DNA from 4 places in the Streptomyces sp. NPDC086554 genome. Region 2 is predicted to be linked to each of the others. Evidence: riboswitches for the same ligand, from Rfam matches in the RefSeq annotation. Region 2 holds a riboswitch; each other region holds the start of a gene.
The links. A riboswitch is a leader RNA that binds a small molecule or an ion and turns the genes downstream of it on or off. The one in region 2 is predicted to bind cobalamin.
Positions count from the first base shown of each region.

Region 1: another riboswitch for cobalamin. It lies ahead of AB0O76_RS00740 (ABC transporter substrate-binding protein); the one in region 2 lies ahead of AB0O76_RS38985 (energy-coupling factor ABC transporter permease).
Region 3: another riboswitch for cobalamin. It lies ahead of AB0O76_RS17620 (hypothetical protein); the one in region 2 lies ahead of AB0O76_RS38985 (energy-coupling factor ABC transporter permease).
Region 4: another riboswitch for cobalamin. It lies ahead of AB0O76_RS33120 (ABC transporter substrate-binding protein); the one in region 2 lies ahead of AB0O76_RS38985 (energy-coupling factor ABC transporter permease).

Region 1 covers NZ_JBFBJK010000001.1:178,694-183,885, reverse strand. Annotated here, with positions in the region: gene AB0O76_RS00750 (ABC transporter ATP-binding protein) at 1-90, opposite strand, end outside; gene AB0O76_RS00745 (iron ABC transporter permease) at 87-1,094, opposite strand; gene AB0O76_RS00740 (ABC transporter substrate-binding protein) at 1,169-2,137, opposite strand; cobalamin riboswitch at 2,181-2,329, opposite strand; gene AB0O76_RS00735 (M67 family metallopeptidase) at 2,302-2,724, opposite strand; gene AB0O76_RS00730 (amino acid permease) at 2,814-4,286, opposite strand; gene AB0O76_RS00725 (DUF2017 domain-containing protein) at 4,636-5,192, opposite strand, start outside.
Region 2 covers NZ_JBFBJK010000035.1:75,180-79,033, reverse strand. Annotated here, with positions in the region: gene AB0O76_RS38990 (energy-coupling factor ABC transporter substrate-binding protein) at 122-487, opposite strand; gene AB0O76_RS38985 (energy-coupling factor ABC transporter permease) at 487-1,179, opposite strand; cobalamin riboswitch at 1,208-1,397, opposite strand; gene metE (5-methyltetrahydropteroyltriglutamate--homocysteine S-methyltransferase) at 1,485-3,806, opposite strand.
Region 3 covers NZ_JBFBJK010000009.1:268,582-273,773, forward strand. Annotated here, with positions in the region: gene lgt (prolipoprotein diacylglyceryl transferase) at 123-989, shown strand; gene AB0O76_RS17600 (hypothetical protein) at 986-1,123, shown strand; gene AB0O76_RS17605 (hypothetical protein) at 1,182-1,331, opposite strand; gene AB0O76_RS17610 (MerR family transcriptional regulator) at 1,438-1,845, shown strand; gene AB0O76_RS17615 (MFS transporter) at 1,930-3,333, shown strand; cobalamin riboswitch at 3,417-3,547, shown strand; gene AB0O76_RS17620 (hypothetical protein) at 3,578-3,814, shown strand; gene AB0O76_RS17625 (CbtA family protein) at 3,826-4,575, shown strand; gene AB0O76_RS17630 (cupredoxin domain-containing protein) at 4,670-5,074, opposite strand.
Region 4 covers NZ_JBFBJK010000024.1:46,059-51,250, forward strand. Annotated here, with positions in the region: gene AB0O76_RS33110 (ABC transporter ATP-binding protein) at 1-18, opposite strand, end outside; gene AB0O76_RS33115 (iron chelate uptake ABC transporter family permease subunit) at 15-974, opposite strand; gene AB0O76_RS33120 (ABC transporter substrate-binding protein) at 1,031-2,044, opposite strand; cobalamin riboswitch at 2,137-2,324, opposite strand; gene AB0O76_RS33125 (VOC family protein) at 2,322-2,765, opposite strand; gene AB0O76_RS33130 (helix-turn-helix domain-containing protein) at 2,771-3,637, opposite strand; gene AB0O76_RS33135 (haloacid dehalogenase-like hydrolase) at 3,823-4,944, shown strand; gene AB0O76_RS33140 (DUF2252 domain-containing protein) at 4,941-5,192, opposite strand, start outside.

The DNA.
Region 1 (5,192 bases), on a different contig from region 2:
GCCGTCGGAGGCGTGCAGGGTGACGGCGTCGACGAGGAGGCGGCCGCCGGGCGCCCGGCAGGAGAGGTTCTCGGTGCTCAGGGCGGTCATACGGCCGCCTCCCTGCCACGGCTGCTGCGCAGCAGCCACAGGAAGAACGGGCCGCCGGTGAGCGCGGTGAGCACCCCCACCGGGATGTCCTGCGGCGCGGCGACCGTGCGCGCGGCGAGGTCGGCGGCGACCAGGAACACCGCGCCCGCGAGCGCCGCGACCGGCAACAGCGCCCGGTGCGATGCGCCGACCAGCATCCGGGCGGCGTGCGGCACCATCAGGCCGACGAAGCCGATGGCTCCGCTGTACGCGACGAGTACGGCGGTCAGGAGCGAGGCGAGGACGAAGACGGCGGCGCGGAAGCGGGCGGTGTCCAGGCCGAGGACGGTGGCGCCCTCCTCGCCGACGAGGAGGAGGTCCAGGGGGCGGGCGAGGGCGAGCAGGAGCGCCGTGCCGACGATCAGTACGCCGGTGGGGAGGGCCAGCATGTCCCAGCGGGCGCTGCCGAGGCCGCCGAGCGTCCAGTACAGGACCTCCTGAAGGTGGTCCGCGCTGTCAGCGGTGACCAGGATCAGGCTGGTCAGGGCGGAGAGGATGTACGAGACGGCCACGCCCGCCAGGATCAGGCGGCCGCTGGCGAAGCTGCCGCCGGTGCTTCTGGCCAGGGTGTAGACGAGGAGCAGGGAGAGGAGTGCGCCCGCGAAGGACGCGGCCGGGATGGTGACCGTGATGGACAGGCCCGCGCCGACGCCGAGGGCGCTGCCGAGAACTATGGCGGCGACTGCTCCGGCGGATGCGCCGGAGGAGACTCCCAGGAGGAAGGGGTCCGCGAGGGGGTTGCGGACCAGGGCCTGGAGGACTGTGCCGATGACTGCCAGGCCCGCGCCTACGGCTGCGCCCAGCAGGACCCTGGGCAGGCGGGCGTCCAGCACTATCGTCCGGAAGGGAGAGGGGCCCGCCCTTCCGGTGACTATGTCCAGTACGTCGGTCACGGGGATGCGGACCGAGCCCAGGGCCAGGCCTGCGGTTGCCGCTGCCGCCAGGGCTATGAGGAGCCCGGTGATGACGGCTGGGTAGGGCGGTTTCCTTTCCCCGACCCCGCCCCTTCCTAGCGCCGGGACCGGCTGAGAAGTGCGACTCACAGCTGGTCCGCCAGCTTCTTCACCGCATCCGGGGCCCGCACCCCCGTCACCACATCCGACAGCGGCAGCACCGCGAACCGCTTGTGCTTGATCGCCGGGACGTCCGCCAGGAGCGGATCCTCCAGCAATCGGCGCTTCTTCTGGGCGACCGTCGTGCCGCCGTAGTCGAGGATCAGGATCAGCTCCGGCTTACGGTCCACCACCGACTCCCAGGACGCGTCACCGAAGGACTTGTCCAGGTCCGCGAAGACGTTGCGGCCGCCCGCGCGCTTGATGATGTCGTTCCCGATGCCGCGGCCGCCCGCCGTGAAGGCCGTCTTGTCACCGCTGTCGTACACGAAGACCGGGAGCGGCTTCCTGTCCTTCAACTGCTTCTCGGTTTCGGCAAGTTGGCGCTCGGCGCCGCTCACCCAGCGGTCCGCCCGTGCCCGTACCCCGAAGGTGGAGCCGGCCTCGCGGACCTCCCGGAAGACGTCCTTCATGGTCACCGGGCGCTTTGCGCAGCCCTCCACGTCGAGGCGGGTCTTGATACCGGACTTCGCGAGCGCCGCGCGGCTGCGGCCCTCGCCCGCGAGGAAGGCGCTCGGGTAACCCCCGTACACGAAGTCGGGGTTGGCGGCGAGCAGCTTCTCGTAGGAGGGGTACTCCTTCGCGAGGACCGGGACGGACGCGTACGCCTTCGCGTACGACGGGAGGACCTTGTCGTCCAGGTAGGCCGTGCCCGCCATGCGGTCCGCAAGGCCGAGCTCCAGCATCACTTCCGTCGCGTGCTGGTTCATGGTCACGGCGCGCTTCGGGGGTGCCTGGTACGTCGTCTTCACGCCGCAGTTGGTGACCGTGTACGGGAATCCGGCCGCTTTCGGGCCGCTCCCCTTCCCGGATTCCTCGTCCGCCGGGGACGAGCACGCGGCGACGAGCGGGGCCAGCAGGGCGCCGGCCATGAGTACGCGCAGAGGTCGGGACATGGCTGAGCTGTGCCTCCTCCAGGGGATTCCGCGTCCCCTGCATCCGTGGGAGAGGGCGGCAGGTCAGTTCCTGACTGCCCCACCCGCGCAGGGTGGGGTCACAGTGGCGGGACCGTGCCGGATTCGCACCGGCTTCCTGGGTCCTGCCGCCTCAAAGGTGGGGCTCAGTATGCCTGGACGACCTTGACCTCTTCCTCGGTGACCTCGCCGTCCACGATCCGGTAGGAGCGGAACTGGAAGTCGCCCGCGCCGTCGGTGTCCGCAGTGGAGACCAGGACGTAGTGCGCGCCGGGCTCGTTCGCGTACGTGATGTCGGTGCGCGAGGGGTACGCCTCGGTCGCCGTGTGCGAGTGGTAGACGATCACCGGCTCCTCGTCGCGGTCGTCCATCTCGCGGTAGAGCTTGAGGAGGTCCGTCGAGTCGAACTCGTAGAACGTGGGCGAGCGGGCCGCGTTCAGCATCGGGATGAAGCGCTCGGGGCGGCCGGTGCCCTCCGGGCCCGCGACCACGCCGCACGCCTCGTCGGGGTGGTCCTTGCGCGCGTGCGCGACGATCTGGTCGTGGAGGGCCTGGGTCAGGATCAGCATGGGAGCCAGGATAAGCAGAGGGGCCGATCCGTACCGAGGGATGGTACGGATCGGCCCACATGCTGGGATCAGCAGGGATCAGGCGGGAGTCAGGACTTGATCGCGTCCTGCGGCTCGGCGTCGCCGCCACCCGTCGACTGCGCCTTGCGCTTCTCCATGACCAGGTAGCCGACGCCCAGGATGAGCGCCCACACCGGGGCGGCGTAGAGCGAGATGCGCGCGTCCTTGTCGATGCCCATCATCACGATCACCATGCCGATGAAGAGCAGCGCGAACCAGCTCGTGTACGGCGCTCCCGGAGCCCGGAAGGTGGACTGCGGCAGCTCGCCGCGGTCGGCCTTGCGGCGGTACTTGATCTGACAGACCAGGATCATGATCCAGGCCCACATGCCGGAGATGGTGGCGAAGGAGACGACGTAGTTGAACGCCTCGCCCGGCCACTGGTAGTTGATCCAGACGCCGACCAGCATCAGGGCCGCGGAGAAGGTGGTGCCGACCAGCGGCAGGCCGTTCTTCGTCAGCTTGGTGAAGAACTTCGGGCCCTGCCCGTTGAGGGCGAGGTCACGCAGCATGCGGCCGGTGGAGTACATGCCGGAGTTGCAGGAGGAGAGCGCGGCCGTCAGGACGACGAAGTTGACGATGGCGGCACCGATGCCGAGACCCATCTCCTCGAAGGCCTTCACGAACGGCGAGACGCCCGGCTTGAAGGTGGTCCACGGGACGACCGACAGGATCATGATCAGCGCGCCGACGTAGAAGACGGCGATGCGCCACGGCACGGTGTTGATGGCCTTGGGCAGGACGGTCTTCGGGTCCTTGGACTCGCCCGCGGTGACGCCGACCAGCTCGACGGCGAGGAAGGCGAACATCACGATCTGCAGGGTCATCAGCGTGGAGCCGATGCCGTTCGGGAAGAACCCGCCCTGGTCCCACAGGTGGCTCACGGAGGCTGTGTCGCCGGCGTCGGAGAAGCCGATGGTGAGGATGCCGGCGCAGATGAGGATCATGCCGATGATCGCGGTGACCTTGACCATCGAGAACCAGAACTCGAGCTCACCGAAGAGCTTCACGGAGATCAGGTTGGCGCCGTACAGGATGACCGTGAAGATCAGCGCGTACGCCCATTGCGGGATGCTGCCATGCGTCCAGAACTGCATGTATTGAGCGGCCGCTGTGACTTCCGTGATGCCGGTGACGACCCAGAAGAGCCAGTACGTCCAGCCGGTCACGTATCCGAAGAACGGGCCGATGAACTCGCGCGCGTACTCCGAGAAGGAGCCCGAGACGGCGCGGTACATGAGCAGCTCGCCCAGGGCCCGCATGATGAAGAAGATGACGAGGCCGGCGATGGCGTACGCCAGGATGAGGCTGGGGCCGGCCTTGTGAATGGCCTTGCCCGCGCCGAGGAACAGGCCGGTGCCGATGGCACCGCCGATCGCGATCATCTGGATCTGGCGGGCCCCTAGCCCGCGCTGATAGCCCTCGCCGGACGAACCGGACGAGCCACTGGCCTGATCGGCCCCATTGCCGTCGTGATGCTCTTCGACCTGCACTGAGGTCATGGTGACGCCTTTCTCCACGCTGATCCGTGCCCGCAGTCGCGTATGGCCACGGATCAGGTCCTGATCCCCCCGGATATGGATGGAGTGCTACCGGCGGTCTGCCGGCCCGAGCGCCATCGGTGACATGGGTGGCGTCACCGAGTGGTCGTGAAGATTTATCACGGTCGCAACAGTGATCGACTCAGCCACGTGTGGCACACACCACTGGAAGAAGCGGACAAAATTCCCCCGCGGCGTCATACGGGGGCATTGAAGTGACGCGATCGTTATCCGGATTTGAGGTCCCGCTGAGCGAACACCTGTTACAGGTGCCGCCTACATCGATTTCCGGCCCGAGTGAGCCGTTCCACTACACGATCAACGTGCCGACCAGCGTCTCCTGCAGACCGCCCAGCCACAGATAAGCCATCACCATCGGTTTACGCGGATCCGAGTCCGGCAGCTGATAGAGGAGGTCCGTGTCCTCCTCGTCAATGACGTCGAGGCGGGCGCCGATCGCGAGCCGGAGGTCGTTGAGGGCGCCGAGCCAGTGCCGGGACTCCTCCGCCGACAGCTTGAGGACGGCGCCGCCGTCACCGGCCGCCGTCATGGAGTCCAGGCAGCGGATCACGACGAGCGCGTCGTCCCGCTTCTTGGCCCGCAGGTCGTTCTCGGTGAAGCGCCTGAACTCCGCGGAGTACGCCCGCAGTTCGTCCTCATCGACCTTCTCGCTGCCCGGTCCGCCGTACGCGTCGGGAAGGAGACGCTGGAGCACCGGGTCGGTCGGCGGCTCGCTGGGACCCTCCGCGAACAGCTCGGCGAGCGGGTCGTCGGCCGCGTCATCGGCCGGGCCCGGGCCGATCAGCTCCAGGAGCTGGACGGCGAGGGAGCGGATGATCGAGATCTCGACCTCGTCGAGCGCGACGG
Region 2 (3,854 bases):
CCCGGGCGGGCCGCCCCCCCGGCGGGGGGGCCCGCCCCCCCCCCCCCCGCCGTGGCCCCGGGGGGGGCGGGCGCCCCCAGCGCGTGGGGCCCCCCCCCGCGTCGATGGGCAGCACGCGGGCTCAGACCTGCTCGGTCCGGGGCCGACTGCCCTCCGCGCCGTCCGCGCCTGCGGCCTCCGCCAGCGCGCGTTCGGCGCCCTGGCGGCGGCCCTTGCGCAGCCCGAAGTAGTAGGCGAGGACGCCCGCGCCGAGCGCCGCCTGCAGGGAGAAGAGCGCCGACTCGATCTCCCCGGAGGGGGGTTCGTACAGCGGCGAGAACCACGGCTCGTAGTCGGGGTGGTCCTCGGCGATCGCCGTCTCGGCCTGGCCGTCGGCGCCGGTGAACGGCTCCTCCTTGTCGTCGCCGAGGCCGAGGGCCAGGGGCAGCACCGCGAGTGCGGCGACGATGACCAGGAGCAGGGCGTTGATCTTCGCGTTGCGGCTCATCAGGCACTGGCCTCCGTCTCGGACTTCTTACCCTGAAGCAGCACGCCGAGCCGGGTGAGCTCGCCCTTGCTCGACTGCACGAGGAGCCGCATCACCAGAACGGTGAGCAGTCCCTCGCTGACCGCCAGGGGGATCTGCGTGACGGCGAAGATGCCGCCGAACTTGCCCAGGGCGCCGATGAATCCGCTGGAGGGGTCGGGGAACGCGAGGGCCAGCTGGACGCTGGTGACGCAGTACGTGGAGAGGTCGGCGACGAACGCCCCGAAGAACACGGCCACCATGAGCGGTACGTCGTATCGCTTCAGGAGCCGGTAGACGGCGTACCCGGCCCATGGCCCGATGATCGCCATGGAGAACACATTGGCGCCCAGGGTGGTGAGACCGCCGTGGGCGAGCAGCAGGGCTTGGAAGAGCAGGGTGATGGTGCCGAGCACCGTCATGATCGGCGGCCGGAACAGGATCGCGCCGAGCCCGGTCCCCGTCGGATGCGAGCAACTGCCCGTCACGGAAGGGATTTTCAGGGCGGACAGGACAAAGGTGAAGGCTCCGGACGCGCCGAGGAGCAGGGTGCTCTCGGGGTGCTCCTTGACTTCACGGGTGAGGGAGCGGACTCCGTGGACGACGAACGGCGCGGACGCGACACTCCAGGCGATCGCGTGCGCCGGGGGGAGGAAACCCTCGGCTATGTGCATGGCTGAACGGACCTCTCCAGCACCTCGTGGATGGACAACGCGCCTTGGCCGGTCTCCTGGCTGACGGGTCGTACCGCCCGGACTCCGCCTTCCCGGATACGTGAGTACCCAGTGGCTGCCCCACAGGAGGGCTGGAGCCGGACTTTCCCGATCACAGTGGCGAGGGCCGCACCGGCATCACACCGGATTTCCCGAGCACCAAAGGCCTGGTGACCTTAGTTGCGCGACGGGAGGCCTGACAACTCGCACGGCGGGCGCGGTGGTGGCACACGCGAGCGCACACCACCACCACGTACGCCCCCTGGTCAGAGGGTGGAGCGGAGATCGCGCGCCGCGGCGACCAGGTTCTCGAGGGCGGCGCGGACCTCGGTCCAGCCCCGGGTCTTCAGACCGCAGTCCGGGTTGACCCAGAGCCGCTCCGGCGCGATCGCCTCAAGTCCCTTGCGCAGCAAGGCGATCACCTCATCGGCGTCGGGCACGCGCGGGGAGTGGATGTCGTACACGCCGGGCCCGACCTCGCGGGGGTAGCCGGACGCGGCGAGTTCGTCGGCGACCTGCATGTGCGAGCGTGCGGCCTCCAGGCTGATGACATCGGCGTCGAGGTCGTCGATGGCCTGGAGGATGTCGCCGAACTCGGCGTAGCACATGTGGGTGTGGATCTGGCTGTCCGGCCGTACGCCGCTCGTGCTGAGCCGGAAGGACTCGGTGGCCCAGGCGAGATACCCGCCGTGGTCCGCGGCGCGCAGCGGCAGCGTCTCGCGCAGCGCGGGCTCGTCAACCTGGATCACCGAACTCCCGGCCTCCTCCAGATCGTTAACCTCGTCGCGCAGGGCGAGAGCGACCTGGCGTGCGGTGTCGGCGAGGGGCTGGTCGTCGCGGACGAAGGACCAGGCGAGCATGGTGACCGGACCGGTGAGCATGCCCTTGACCGGCTTCTGCGTGAGCGATTGGGCGTACGCGGTCCAGCGCACCGTCATCGGCTCGGGACGGGAGATGTCGCCGGCCAGGATCGGCGGACGGACGTAACGCGTCCCGTAGGACTGGACCCAACCATGCTGCGTGGCCAGATATCCGGTAAGCCGTTCTGCGAAGTATTGCACCATGTCGTTGCGTTCGGGCTCGCCGTGCACCAGGACGTCGATGCCGGTCTTCTCCTGGAAGGCGATGACCTCGCGGATCTCGGCCTCGATGCGCTCCTCGTACGCGGCCGTGCCGATGCGTCCGGCGCGCAAGTCGGCGCGGGCGGTGCGCAGTTCGCCGGTCTGCGGGAAGGAGCCGATGGACGTCGTCGGAAGCAGCGGCAGGCGCAGCCGTTCGCGCTGGGCGGCGGCCCGCTCGGCGTATGTCTGGGAACGGCGGGTGTCCGCGTCGGTGACGGCCGCGGCGCGGGCCCGCACCTCCGGATCGCGGGTGAGCGAGGAACTGGCGCGCGACGCCAAGTCAGCGCGATTGGCGGCGAGTTGAGCGGCAATAGCACCGGTGCCTTCACCCAGACCACGGGCGAGGGTGGCGATCTCACCGGTCTTCTGCCGGGCGAAGGCAAGCCAGCGGGCGATCTGCGGATCGAGGCCCTTCTCTGCGTCGGCGTCCAGCGGGACGTGCAGCAGGGAGCAGGAAGCGGCCACATCCACCCGGTCGGCGAGGCCGAGCAGCGTACCCAGCAGGGCCAGGGACTTCCCCAGGTCATTGATCCACACATTGCGGCCGTCGACGACACCGGCGACAAGACGCTTGCCGGGCAGGCCGCCGACGGCGGCGAGGTCGTCGAGATTGGCGACGGCGGGCCCGGTGAAGTCGATGGCGAGACCGTCGACGGGCGCCTTCGCCAGGACGGGCAGGGCGTCGCCGAGCCGGTCGAAATAGGAGGCGACGAGGAGTCGGGGCCGGTCGGTGAGCGCGCCGAGATCGCGGTAGGCGCGGGCGGTGGCGTTCAGTTCGGCAGGGGTGCGGTCCTGCACCAGGGCGGGCTCGTCCAGCTGGACCCACTCGGCGCCCGCGGCGCGCAGATCGGCGAGGACCTCGGCGTACACCGGAAGCAGCCGGTCGAGGAGCGTCAGCGGCTCGAAGTCCGGGGCAACGCCGGGTGCGGGCTTGGCGAGCAGCAGATAGGTGACGGGACCGACGAGGACGGGCCGCCCGGTGTGCCCGAGAGCGAGAGCCTCGCCCAGCTCGGCAACCTGCTTGCCGGAGTCCGCACTGAACACGGTGTCAGGCCCCAACTCCGGCACCAGATAGTGATAGTTGGTGTCGAACCACTTGGTCATCTCAAGGGGCGCCACGTCCTGCGTGCCCCGCGCCATGGCGAAGTAACCGTCCAGCTGGTCGGCTTCGACGGCGGCACGGTGACGGTCCGGGATGGCGCCCACCATGACGCTGGTGTCCAGGACATGGTCGTAGTACGAGAAGTCCCCGGTCGGCACCTCGTGAATGCCGGCGTCGACGAGCTGCCGCCAGTTGTCGCGACGCAACTCGGAAGCGGTCCGGCGCAGTTCGTCCGCGCCGACACGCCCCTTCCAGTACCCCTCGATGGCCTTCTTCAGTTCCCGGTCGGCGCCTTGCCGGGGATAGCCGTACACGGTGGCCTCGGCGGTGCGGGCCGCGGCTGTGGCGGTGGATGTGGCGGTCACGGAACTCTCCTTCGCGAGTACTCGTCCTGGTTCCCGGGACGGGACGAG
Region 3 (5,192 bases), on a different contig from region 2:
TGGTCCAGTGTCGCCCTCAACCGATCGCCCTCCCGCCTGTGATGGTTGAGTTCCCTGCCTGGCCTGTATGCGTCTGGTGGACATTTCGCTAAGCAACTTAATAGATTCACGTATGCGTTGGCATGCAGCTCGCTTACTTGCCCAGCCCGGCGCGAGGAGTCGTAGACCTGGGGCCGCTGCCTCTTCGGGCATACGCCCTCTGCATCATCCTGGGCATCTTCGTGGCCGTCTGGCTGACCCGGCGACGCTGGGCCGCACGCGGGCGTGATGCCCATGAGGTGGAGGACATTGCGATCTGGGCCGTTCCGTTCGGCATCGTCGGCGGGCGCCTGTACCACGTGATCACCAGTCCCGATGCGTACTTCGGTAAGGGCGGCGATCCGTGGCAGGCGCTGCGGATCTGGGAAGGGGGACTGGGCATCTGGGGCGCCGTCGCCCTCGGAGCGCTGGGCGCCTGGATCGGATGCCGTCGCCGAGGCGTCTCCCTCCAGGACTTCGCGGACGCCGTGGCGCCAGGGCTCGCCCTCGCCCAGGCCATCGGCCGCTGGGGCAACTGGTTCAACCAGGAGCTGTACGGACGACCGACGACCCTCCCGTGGGGCCTGGAGATCGACCCCGGCAACCGTCCGGAGTCCAGCCCCGACCTCGCGACCTACCATCCGACGTTCCTGTACGAATCTCTGTGGAACATCGGTGTGGCCGTCCTGTTGATCTGGGCCGGTCGGCGCTTCTCCCTGAAGCAGGGCCAGACGTTCGCTCTCTACGCCGCCGCGTATTCCGTCGGCCGCTTCTGGATCGAGTATCTGCGCATCGACGAGGCCCATACGTTCGGCGGGCTCCGCCTCAACGACTGGACCTCGATCGTGGTCCTCATCGCGGCCGTCGTCTTCTTCTTCGTCCGGTCTGCACGGCGGGGTGACGGCGACGGCCCGAAAGGCTCCGACACCACGTCCCAGCAGCCTGACCCGGAGGAGAGGGCCGCAGCATGACCAAGGAACGGCACAAGGAGTTCTCGGAGGCTTTGACGATCCTCCTGGGCGGTCATTCGCCCTTCTACCTGGTGGGAGGTGTCGTCGCGATGGCCGTGGGGGCGTGGCGGGCCGGGGTGCTCGACGCCAAGTAGAGACGGCCCGCCGACGTCAAGTAGAGACGGCCCGCCGACAGGGAACGGGCGGTCCGGGCTACTGGGACTTCTTGACCATGATCTTGCCGCAGCAGCATGTCGGACTCTGCTGACCGGTGCAGGTCGGCGGGGCCGCCTTGGTCACGGTCAGTTCACAGCCGCAGTTCGACTCCGGACAACGGTAGACCTCGCCCTCACGGAACGGCATGGTCACCACCTCCCTCGTCTCTCTCGTCGCGATTCATCGGAACGTTCACGACGCTAGAACCCGGCCCCCGGGGCAAGGTCAAGACTGGGGGTGAGGAGGTAGGGGCATGGCGCTTCAGGGACTGACCATCGGGCAGGCCGCCCAGGTGGCTGGGCTGACCCGCAAGGCGGTGCGGGTGTACGAGGCCAGGGGGCTGCTGCCCGCCGCCGAACGGAGCCCGGCGGGCTACCGCCTCTACGGCGAGCACGACATCGACGTACTGACCTTCATCCGAAGGGCCCGCACTCTCGGCCTGCACCTGGACGACATCCGCGAAGTGCTCCACATCCGCGACGGTGGCATCCCTCCGTGCGACACGGTCCGCGACCTGCTCGACGCTCGCATCACGGAGATCGACGACACCGTGTCCGAACTCCTGGCCCTGCGCGGGACCCTCGTCGACACCCGGCAGCGCGCCAGTGACTGCACCGACGTACGTCCCGTCACCGTCTGCGGGATCATTGAGGACGCGTAGTCCCTTCCGCACACGGCTCAGGGCTTCCGCCCGCGGCTCAGGGGCTTCCCCCTTGACGCAACCACCGGCCGCCGCCGGTCGGCGCTGATCGTGCTGTGCTTCGTGCAATTCATGCTGGTCCTGGACGACAACGTGGTGAGTGTCGCTCTCCCCAGCGTCCGGGATGAACTCGGCTTCAGTGCCGCGGGCCTGGCCTGGGTCGTCAACGCGTACTTCCTCGCCTTCGGCGGGCTGCTGTTGATTTCCGGCCGCGCGGCCGACCTGCTGGGCCGCCGACGCGTCTTCCTCAGCGGCGTGGCGCTGTTCGGTGCGGCGAGCCTGGCCTGCGGACTCGCCCAGGAACCCTGGCAGTTGGTGACCGGGAGATTCGTCCAGGGGGCGGGCGCGGCCATGGCCAGCCCGGCCGCACTGTCCCTGATCACACTTCTGTTCCCAGGTGCCGAGGAGCGCGCCAAGGCATTCAGCATCTGGGGCGGCATCGCCGGTCTGGGCGGCACCATGGGCTTGGTGATCTCCGGGGCGCTGACCGGCCTCACCTCCTGGCGCTGGATCTTCCTGATCAACCTGCCCGTGGCCGCCGGGGCTCTGGTACTGCTCCCGCGCCTCGTCGCCGAGAGCCGGGCCACCCGCCAGGCGCGCCTGGACGTACCTGGCGCGGTCTTGGGCACCGGCGCCGTCTTGTCGCTGGTCTACGGTCTGCTCCAGGCCGGGGAGTCGGGTTGGGGTGACTCGGCCGTTGCCGGGCCCCTGCTCCTTGCCGTCGTCCTGACCGTCTCGTTCCTCGCGGTCGAGTCACGCACGGCCGAGCCACTGGTGCCCTTGTCGTTCCTGTCCTTCCGCACCCGTGCCGTCGCCAACGGTGCGACCCTGCTGTTCTCCGCTGCCCTCTACGCGATGGCCTTCCTGCTGATGATCCACCTGCAGACCGTGCTGCGCTACGGTCCGCTCAAGGCTGGCATCGCCTACCTGCCCTACGGTGCCGGAATCCTGACGGGCATGTGGCTCTCCTCCCGCGCAGTGATCAGGTTCGGGATGCGCCGGACTTTCGTCGTGTCGTTCCTGATCAGCTCAGCGGGGCTGCTCCTGCTGTCCGACGTGACACCGAACGACAGCTACGCATCCGGGGTGCTGCCCGGCATGCTTGTCATGAGCCTCGGCTGCGGCCTGAGCCTTCCTGCCCTGACAGTCGCCGCGCTCACAGGCACCACCGAGGAGAACGCCGGTCTCGGCTCTGCGCTCCTCAGCTCCGTTCAACAGATCGGCGGCGCTGTGGGGGTGGCGGTACTCGTCACCCTGGCCGCGCGCCGCAGCGACGCCGTGGCCGATTCGACCGGCCCGCTGCACGCCGCGACGGAAGGCTACTCACTCGCGCTCATCGTCGCTGCGGCCCTCCTCGCGCTCGGAGCCCTCCTCATCGCCACCCTGCTCGGAAGCCGCCGCTCAGAATCTGCGGCGGACGTACGCGACATGTCGGCAAAGCACGGCTAGCTGCACGAAGCTGTCCCGTGCGACGCCATCCGTGAACCCCTATCGGGCACAGAGGGCCTTGCTCTAAGTTGCCTAGTAGACGTCGCGCACACGCGACGACAAGTTCGCATCGAGGCGAAGGTGAGCAGGAACCCGGTGGAAATCCGGGGCGGTGCCGCCACTGTGACCGGGGTGACCCGGGAGTCAGACACTGACCCTTCGTCCTCCAGGCAAGTGGGGCGTGCGCACCCCACGAGGAGGTTTCATGAGTGCTTCAGCGGTTCCCGGAACGCGATCTGCCGCGGGGCTGGTCGTTCACCCGCTGCGGGACGGGCTCATCGCTGCCGCGGCGGTGATTCTCGCGCTGGTCGTGCTGGACGCGGTCTTCCTGGACCAGGGGGCGCTGCTGTCACCGATGCTCGGCAAGGTCGCGACATCGGCCAACTACGTCCACGAGTTCGCGCACGACGGGCGGCACCTCTTCGGTGCCCCTTGCCACTGAGGAGAGCGCTCATGACTTCTCTCCTGTTCCTGCTGGGCCGGGGCACGTTCGCGGGTGGAGTCGCCGGTCTGGTCAGCGGAGGCTTCTCGGTGCTGTTCGCGGAACCGGTACTGGACCGTGCGGTGCGGCTGGAAGCGGCCCGTGAAGAGGCGCGCGGCGCGAGTGCCGCGGTCGAGGTCTTCTCCCGCTCCACCCAGCACACGGGCCTGGTGGTGGCCGCAGTTGGCACTGGTGCGGCGATCGGGGTGCTCTTCGCTGTCGTGTACGCGGTGCTGCACCGTCGGGACCCGGACAGCGCGCCCTGGAAGCGGTCGCTGATGCTGGCGGGCGCCGGATTCACCGGAGTCTGGCTACTGCCATTCCTGCGCTATCCGGCGAACCCGCCGGGCGTGGGCGACCCGGGCACGGTCGGTGTCCGCGGCGATGCGTGGCTCGCGGCCATCGGGATCAGCTTGATCGCTGTCGTCCTGGCCTGGAGCATCCGCACGTGGTTGGAGCGGCACGGCCACCCCGCGCCGCTGCGCCAGCTCGCTGTCGCGGCCATCATGGTGACCGCGCTCGGCTCACTCTTCGCGCTGCCGGACAACCCCGACGTGGTGAACGCTCCCGCGACGCTGGTGTGGGACTTCCGGGTGCTCTCGGCGGCGTCCGTGGGGCTGCTGTGGGCCTTGCTGGCCGTGGGCTTCGGTCTCATCGGCTTGCGGGCGGCTCGTACGCGGATGGGGGCGAGTGCGCGGACTGCACCCGTACCCGCAGCCTGACCCTCCGGTCGTGCCTCGGCCGACGTCCCTGTGCGCGTCACGGGCGTCGGCCGCTCCGGCGAGCGGCTGGTGCTGTCGCAGTCCGCGTGAGGCTTCAACGCACGATCAGAGTGCCCTTCATGGACGGGTGAAAGGTGCAGTCGAAGGCGTAACGGCCGGTGTCGGAAGGGGCCGTGAGAGTGGCGGACCCGCCGCCAGGGATGCTCCCTGTGTCGAATGTCTTGCCCTCCGTGGCGGTCACCGTGTGTGCTTCGGAGTCCTGGTTGACCACCGCGATCTTCTCGCCGGGACGCACAGTCAGTGTCGCGGGGCTGAACGCGAAGTCCTTCACGGTCAGGCGTACCTCGCCGGTGCTCGTTGGCGCGGATGTCGAGGCAGGGGGCGAGGAGGCCGGGGTGGAGGCGTCGTCCCCGCTGGAGCAGGCGGTGACGAAAAGCAGTGCGGCCGCGGCTCCGAGTGCGAGGGAGGCGACATTCCGCCGGTGATGCGAAGACGTCATCGGACCGGGCCCTTCGGATTTCGGATGGGCATCCCCGAGTGGGACCGTACGCAGGGGCTGAGAGCCAACGAATCCGAGCCCGCCGGGGTGCGTGGATCGGTCGGGTCCATTCTCGCCC
Region 4 (5,192 bases), on a different contig from region 2:
CGACAGGCCGGTGGTCATAGGGCAGCCTTCCGAGTGCGGTAGAGGACCAGGACGAACGCGGGGACGCCGATCAGGGACGTCACGACTCCCACCGGGACCTCCTGCGGGTCAAGGACCGTGCGGGCCAGTGTGTCCACCCACACCAGGAACACCGCGCCCGCCAGCGCCGTGACCGGGAGCAGTCGCGCGTGCCCGGAGCCGACCACCGCGCGGGCCGCATGCGGCAGGACCAGGCCGACGAAGCCGATCGCGCCCGCGCTGCTGACCAGGACCGCCGTCAGCAGGGCGGTGACGGAGAGCAGGATCAGACGGGTGCGGGCCACGTGGACACCCAGCGTCGCCGCCGCGTCCTGGCCGAACGCGAAGGCGTCCAGGGTGCGGGCCTGCGCCAGGCAGACGGTGAGCGCCGCCAGGAGGACCGCCGCGCAGATCCATACGTCCGTCCAGCCCACCCCGCTGAGCGAGCCGAGCAGCCAGAAAAGGACACCGCGCGTCGTCTCCGCGTCGGCCGCCGTCAGGATCACGAACGAAGTGAGCGCCGAGAACAGCTGCATGGCCGCGACCCCGGAGAGCACGACGCGGTCCGCGCTCCCGCCCAGCGCATGACTGAGCAGCAGGACCAGGGCGAACGAGCAGATGGCGCCGGCGAAGGCACCCGCCGAGACCGACACGACTCCCCCGCCGACCCCGAGGACGACGACCGCGACGGCTCCCGTGGACGCACCGGAGGAGACGCCGAGGACGAAGGGGTCCGCGAGCGGGTTGCGCAGCAGGGACTGGAGGACCGTCCCGCAGACCGCGAGGCCCGCGCCGCACACCGCGGCGAGCAGCGTGCGCGGCATCCGCAGGTTCCAGACGATGCCGTCCCGCAGCGGTGTGAGCCGTGTCTCTCCCCCGCCGAGGTGCGCCGCGACCGCCGAGAACACATCCGGTACGGAGATGGCGGCGGGGCCGATGGTGACGGCCACCGCCATGGAGAGCGCGAGCGCGGCGGCGCCCGCCGCCCACAGGAGGGCGCCGCGCGCATGCGTCACTTGGCGAGCCCGAACTCGCGCAGCGCGTCCGCCACTTGCTCCACCCCGTCCACCGTCCGGATCGTGGGGTTCATCGCCTGGCCGCTGAGCAGGACGTACCGCTTCTTCTTCACGGCGGTCAGATTCTTGGTGACCGGGTTGGACTCCAGGAACTTGATCTTGTTCTTCGCGCTCTCGGCCGTCTGCGACTTGCGGGTGAGGTCGCCGATGACCAGGACGTCGGGGTCACGGTCCGCCACCGTCTCCCAGTTGATCTGGGGCCACTCCTCGCGGGTGTCGTCGAAGACGTTCTCGGCGCCGAGCTCGCGCGTGATGATGCCGGGGGCGCCGCAGCAGCCCGCGATGTAGGGGGCCTTGGAGTCGGAGAACCAGTAGAGGAGCGTGGTGTCGGACGCGTCGATGTCCTGCTTGGCCTTCGCCAGGCGGGACTTCAGGTCGGCGACCAGGCGCTCGCCGCGCTTCTGCACCCCGAACGCCCGCGCAAGGTCACGCACTTCGCCGTACACGGTGTCCATGGTGAGCGTCTTGACGCGGCGGCCGTCGCCGTCGCCGGTGTTGTCCTTGCCCGCACAGTCGGTGGGCGAGACGTACGAGGGGACGCCGAGCTCGGTGAACTTGGCGCGGTCGGCGACGCCGCCCTTGCTCACCGTCGCCAGGAAGGAGGCGGTGACGAAGTCCGGCTCCTGGGCGAGGACCTTCTCGAAGGAGGGGTAGCGGTCGGAGAGGCGCTCGACCTTGGCGTTGTCCTTCTCCAGGCCCTTCAGGACCGGGTCGGTCCAGGTGCCGGTGCCTGCCATGCGGTCGGCGAGGCCGAGAGAGAGCAGGATCTCCGTGGAGCCCTGGTCGAGGGAGACCGCCCGCTGCGGCGGCGCCTCGATCTCCGACTTCTTGCCGCAGGAGGTGAGCGTCAGTGGATAGCCGGCGGCCTTCTTGTCCGCGGTGGAGGGCGTCGACGAGCCGCCGCAGGAGGTCAGCGTGACGGCCAGGGCCGTGCTGAGGAGGACGGACATACGTACACGACGGGCTGTGGAGGACACACGATCCCTTGAGTCTCATGGCTCATACGCGGAGCCCGGCCTGCTTGATCACCTCCGCCGCCCGGTGCGCGGACAGAGGTGCCAGCAGGTCTTCGGACTCGGGGATCGGCCGGACGGAGCGCCTTCCCAGGCGTCCGTGGACGCCCAGTGGCCTTGGCCCCGCCCGTTCCCCCTCACCGCTGCGCGTCAGTTCCGGATTCGCACCGGATTCCCTGGCCCTGGTGTGGGTTTGACTGGCGTGCGCAAATTATCACGCGGGCCGCGGCGAGCCGCGGTAGGTGCCGAAGGACCACTTGTTGCCCTCGGGGTCGGCGATGGCGAACTCCCGGCTGCCGTACGGCTCGTCCACGATCTCGCGGATGATCTTCACTCCGGCGTCGGTGAGGCGCCGGTAGAGGTCGTCGACGTGGTCGGTGACGACGTACGCCCCGAAGGTGCCCGGCCTCAGGCACCAGTCCTGGGACTTCTCGTCGTACGAGCCGAGCATGACGGCGCCGCCCTCGGGCCAGTCGAGCTCGGCGTGGGCCACGCGGTCGCCGTCCTCGTAGACGGCGGTGCGCAGGAAGCCGACCGTGCCGACGAGGAAGTCGATCAGGGCGGGTGCGTCGTTGGCCTGGAGGGTCGGCCAGACGTCGGGGGCGCGCTCGGCGGGGGTGGATGTGGGCTTGGTCTGTTGCTTCTCGGTGGTGTTCATGGCTCCTACTCTTCGCCCCCGCCATGGCTCCCGGCTTGGATATTCCGGCACTCTTCGGCCAGCCAGCCGCTGGGGCTCGTGCCGGTGTACTGACGGAAGTCCCGCACCAGATGGGAGTGGTCGTAATAGCCGCAGTCCGCGGCGACCCGCGCCAGATCGGGCGGGGCGCCCGCGGCGACGGAGCGCACGACGGTGTTCCGCGCGCGCTGGAAGCGCATCAGACGGGAGGCCTGCTTGGGGCTGAGCCCGGTCTCGGCGCGGAAGAGTGCGGTGAGCCTGCGCTCGCTGAGCGCGACGTGCCGGGAGAGACCGCCGAGTGTGCCCGCGCCCCGGTGCCTGGCCAGCCAGGTCCAGGCCTCGGCGACCTCGGGGCGGACGGATCCGGCGGCGTCCTCGGTGGCCACGCGCTGCCTCAAGTAGGCGGACAGGGCGGCGAATCGCTCCTCCCAGCTGTCCCGCTCGCACAGCAGCTCCCGTACATCGGCGGCGCGGCGCCCCATCACATCGGCGCCGGACGTGACGATGTCGCCGGCGAGCTCGGCGGCCGGGACGCCGAACAGGGCGCGGGCGGCGAGCGGATGCACGGCGAGCTGGATGCCCGCCTCGTGCTCGGGCCTGACTACGTACGCCGGTGACTGGTGCAGTCCGCCCAGGACGATGTCCGTGCTGATCGCGTCGGCGCCGCCCGCCTGCTCGGGGGTGAGGCCGCTGACGACCGGGCCGTCGAGCGAGAAGATCAGGGTCAGATACGGCGACGGCAGGCCACGGTGCAGGCCAGGACGCTCGCCCGTGGTGCGGTAGCCGACGGCGGACACGACCATGCCGTCGAGCCGCGGGGCGGCCCGCACGAACTCTCGGGAGCCGGTCTCCATACGTTCCAGTATGCGATGGACGGGGCCCCGGCGCGGGGCGGAAGCGTTCGATGCTGCTACCCGCGCGGGGCCGCTCCATGCCCGTCACGACCGGTGACATCGCTCATGGGAATCCGGTGTCTGACCTCGTACGATGACCCGCCGCTCCGGACGGGGCGCAGACCGCTCTCAGGGGGCAGAAAAACATGGCAGTAGGAGCAAAGGGCAAGCTCGCGGTTCTCGGCACGGCGGGCGCGCTCACCGCGGCGGTGCTCGCGGGGACGGCGCTCTGGCCGGGCACGGAGGCGACGGCGGCGGGCTCCTCCGTCAAGACCGCGGCCGAGCTTCCGCACTGGCCGAAGCCGGTCGCCGCGAAGCTCGGCAAGGTGATCTCGGAGAACGGCCACAAGGGTGCGTACGCCGTCTTCGACGCGGACAACACGACGTACCGCAACGACCTGGAGGAGTCGCTCCTCCCCTTCCTGGAGATGAAGGGGGTGCTGACCCGCGCGTCGATGGACCCGTCCCTCAAGGTCATCCCCTTCAAGGACACGGCGCAGCACAAGGAGAGCCTGTACAGCTACTACAACCGGCTGTGCGAGGTCGACGACCAGGTCTGCTACCCGTGGGCCGCGCAGATCTTCTCCGGTTTCACGCTGAAGGAGCTCAAGGGGTACGTCGACGATCTCCTCGCCTACGACAAGCCGATACCGGCCGAGTACTACGAGGACGGCAAGCTGACCAGGACCGAGGTCGAGGCGCCCGAGTTCTTCACCGGCATGCAGGAGCTCTACAAGTCGCTGCGCAAGCACGGCATAGAGGTCTACGTCGTCAGCGCGGCCAGCGAGGACCTGGTGCGGATGGTCCTCTCCGACCCCAAGTACGGCTACAACGTGAAGCCCGAGAACGTCATCGGCGTCGGCCTGCAGCTCAAGGACCGCAAGACCGGTGAAGTCACCAGCTCCCGCAAGGAGATCGCCGAGGGCCGCTTCGACGAGAAGAAGCTCGCCGGGCGCGAGCTGACGCCCAACCTGTGGGCGCCGCTGACCTGGTATCAGGGCAAGCCCGCGGCCATCAACACGTACATCGACGAGTGGCGGAAGCCGGTTCTGGTGGCGGGCGACACCCCGGTGAGCGACGGCCCGATGCTGTTCCACTCCGCCGATGTGGAGCATGGCGGGGTGCGGGTCTGGGTCAACCGCAAGGAGAAGTACATGCAGCAGATGAACGAGATGAAGCGCACCAACGCCGACCGGCAGCGTGAGCTCGGCCAGAAGGTCACCGCCGACAAGCGGTGGCTGACGGTGGTGCCGGACGAGATCCGCTAGGCCTCGACCGCCTCCACCACGCCCGTGGCGATCGCCTCTCCCAGGGCCGAGTGATCCGCCGCGTTCTGGGCGGCGTACCGCAGCGCGAAATCCGCCACGGCGCGGTCGAACGTGTCGGCGCCGCCCAGGTACGCGGCGATCGCGATGCGGTCGCCGGAGCGGGCGTGTGCGCGGGCCAGGGCCGTGCCGCACAGGGCGGCGTAGAGGGACAGTTCCGATGGCTTCATGGACGTCACGTCCGCCGAGCC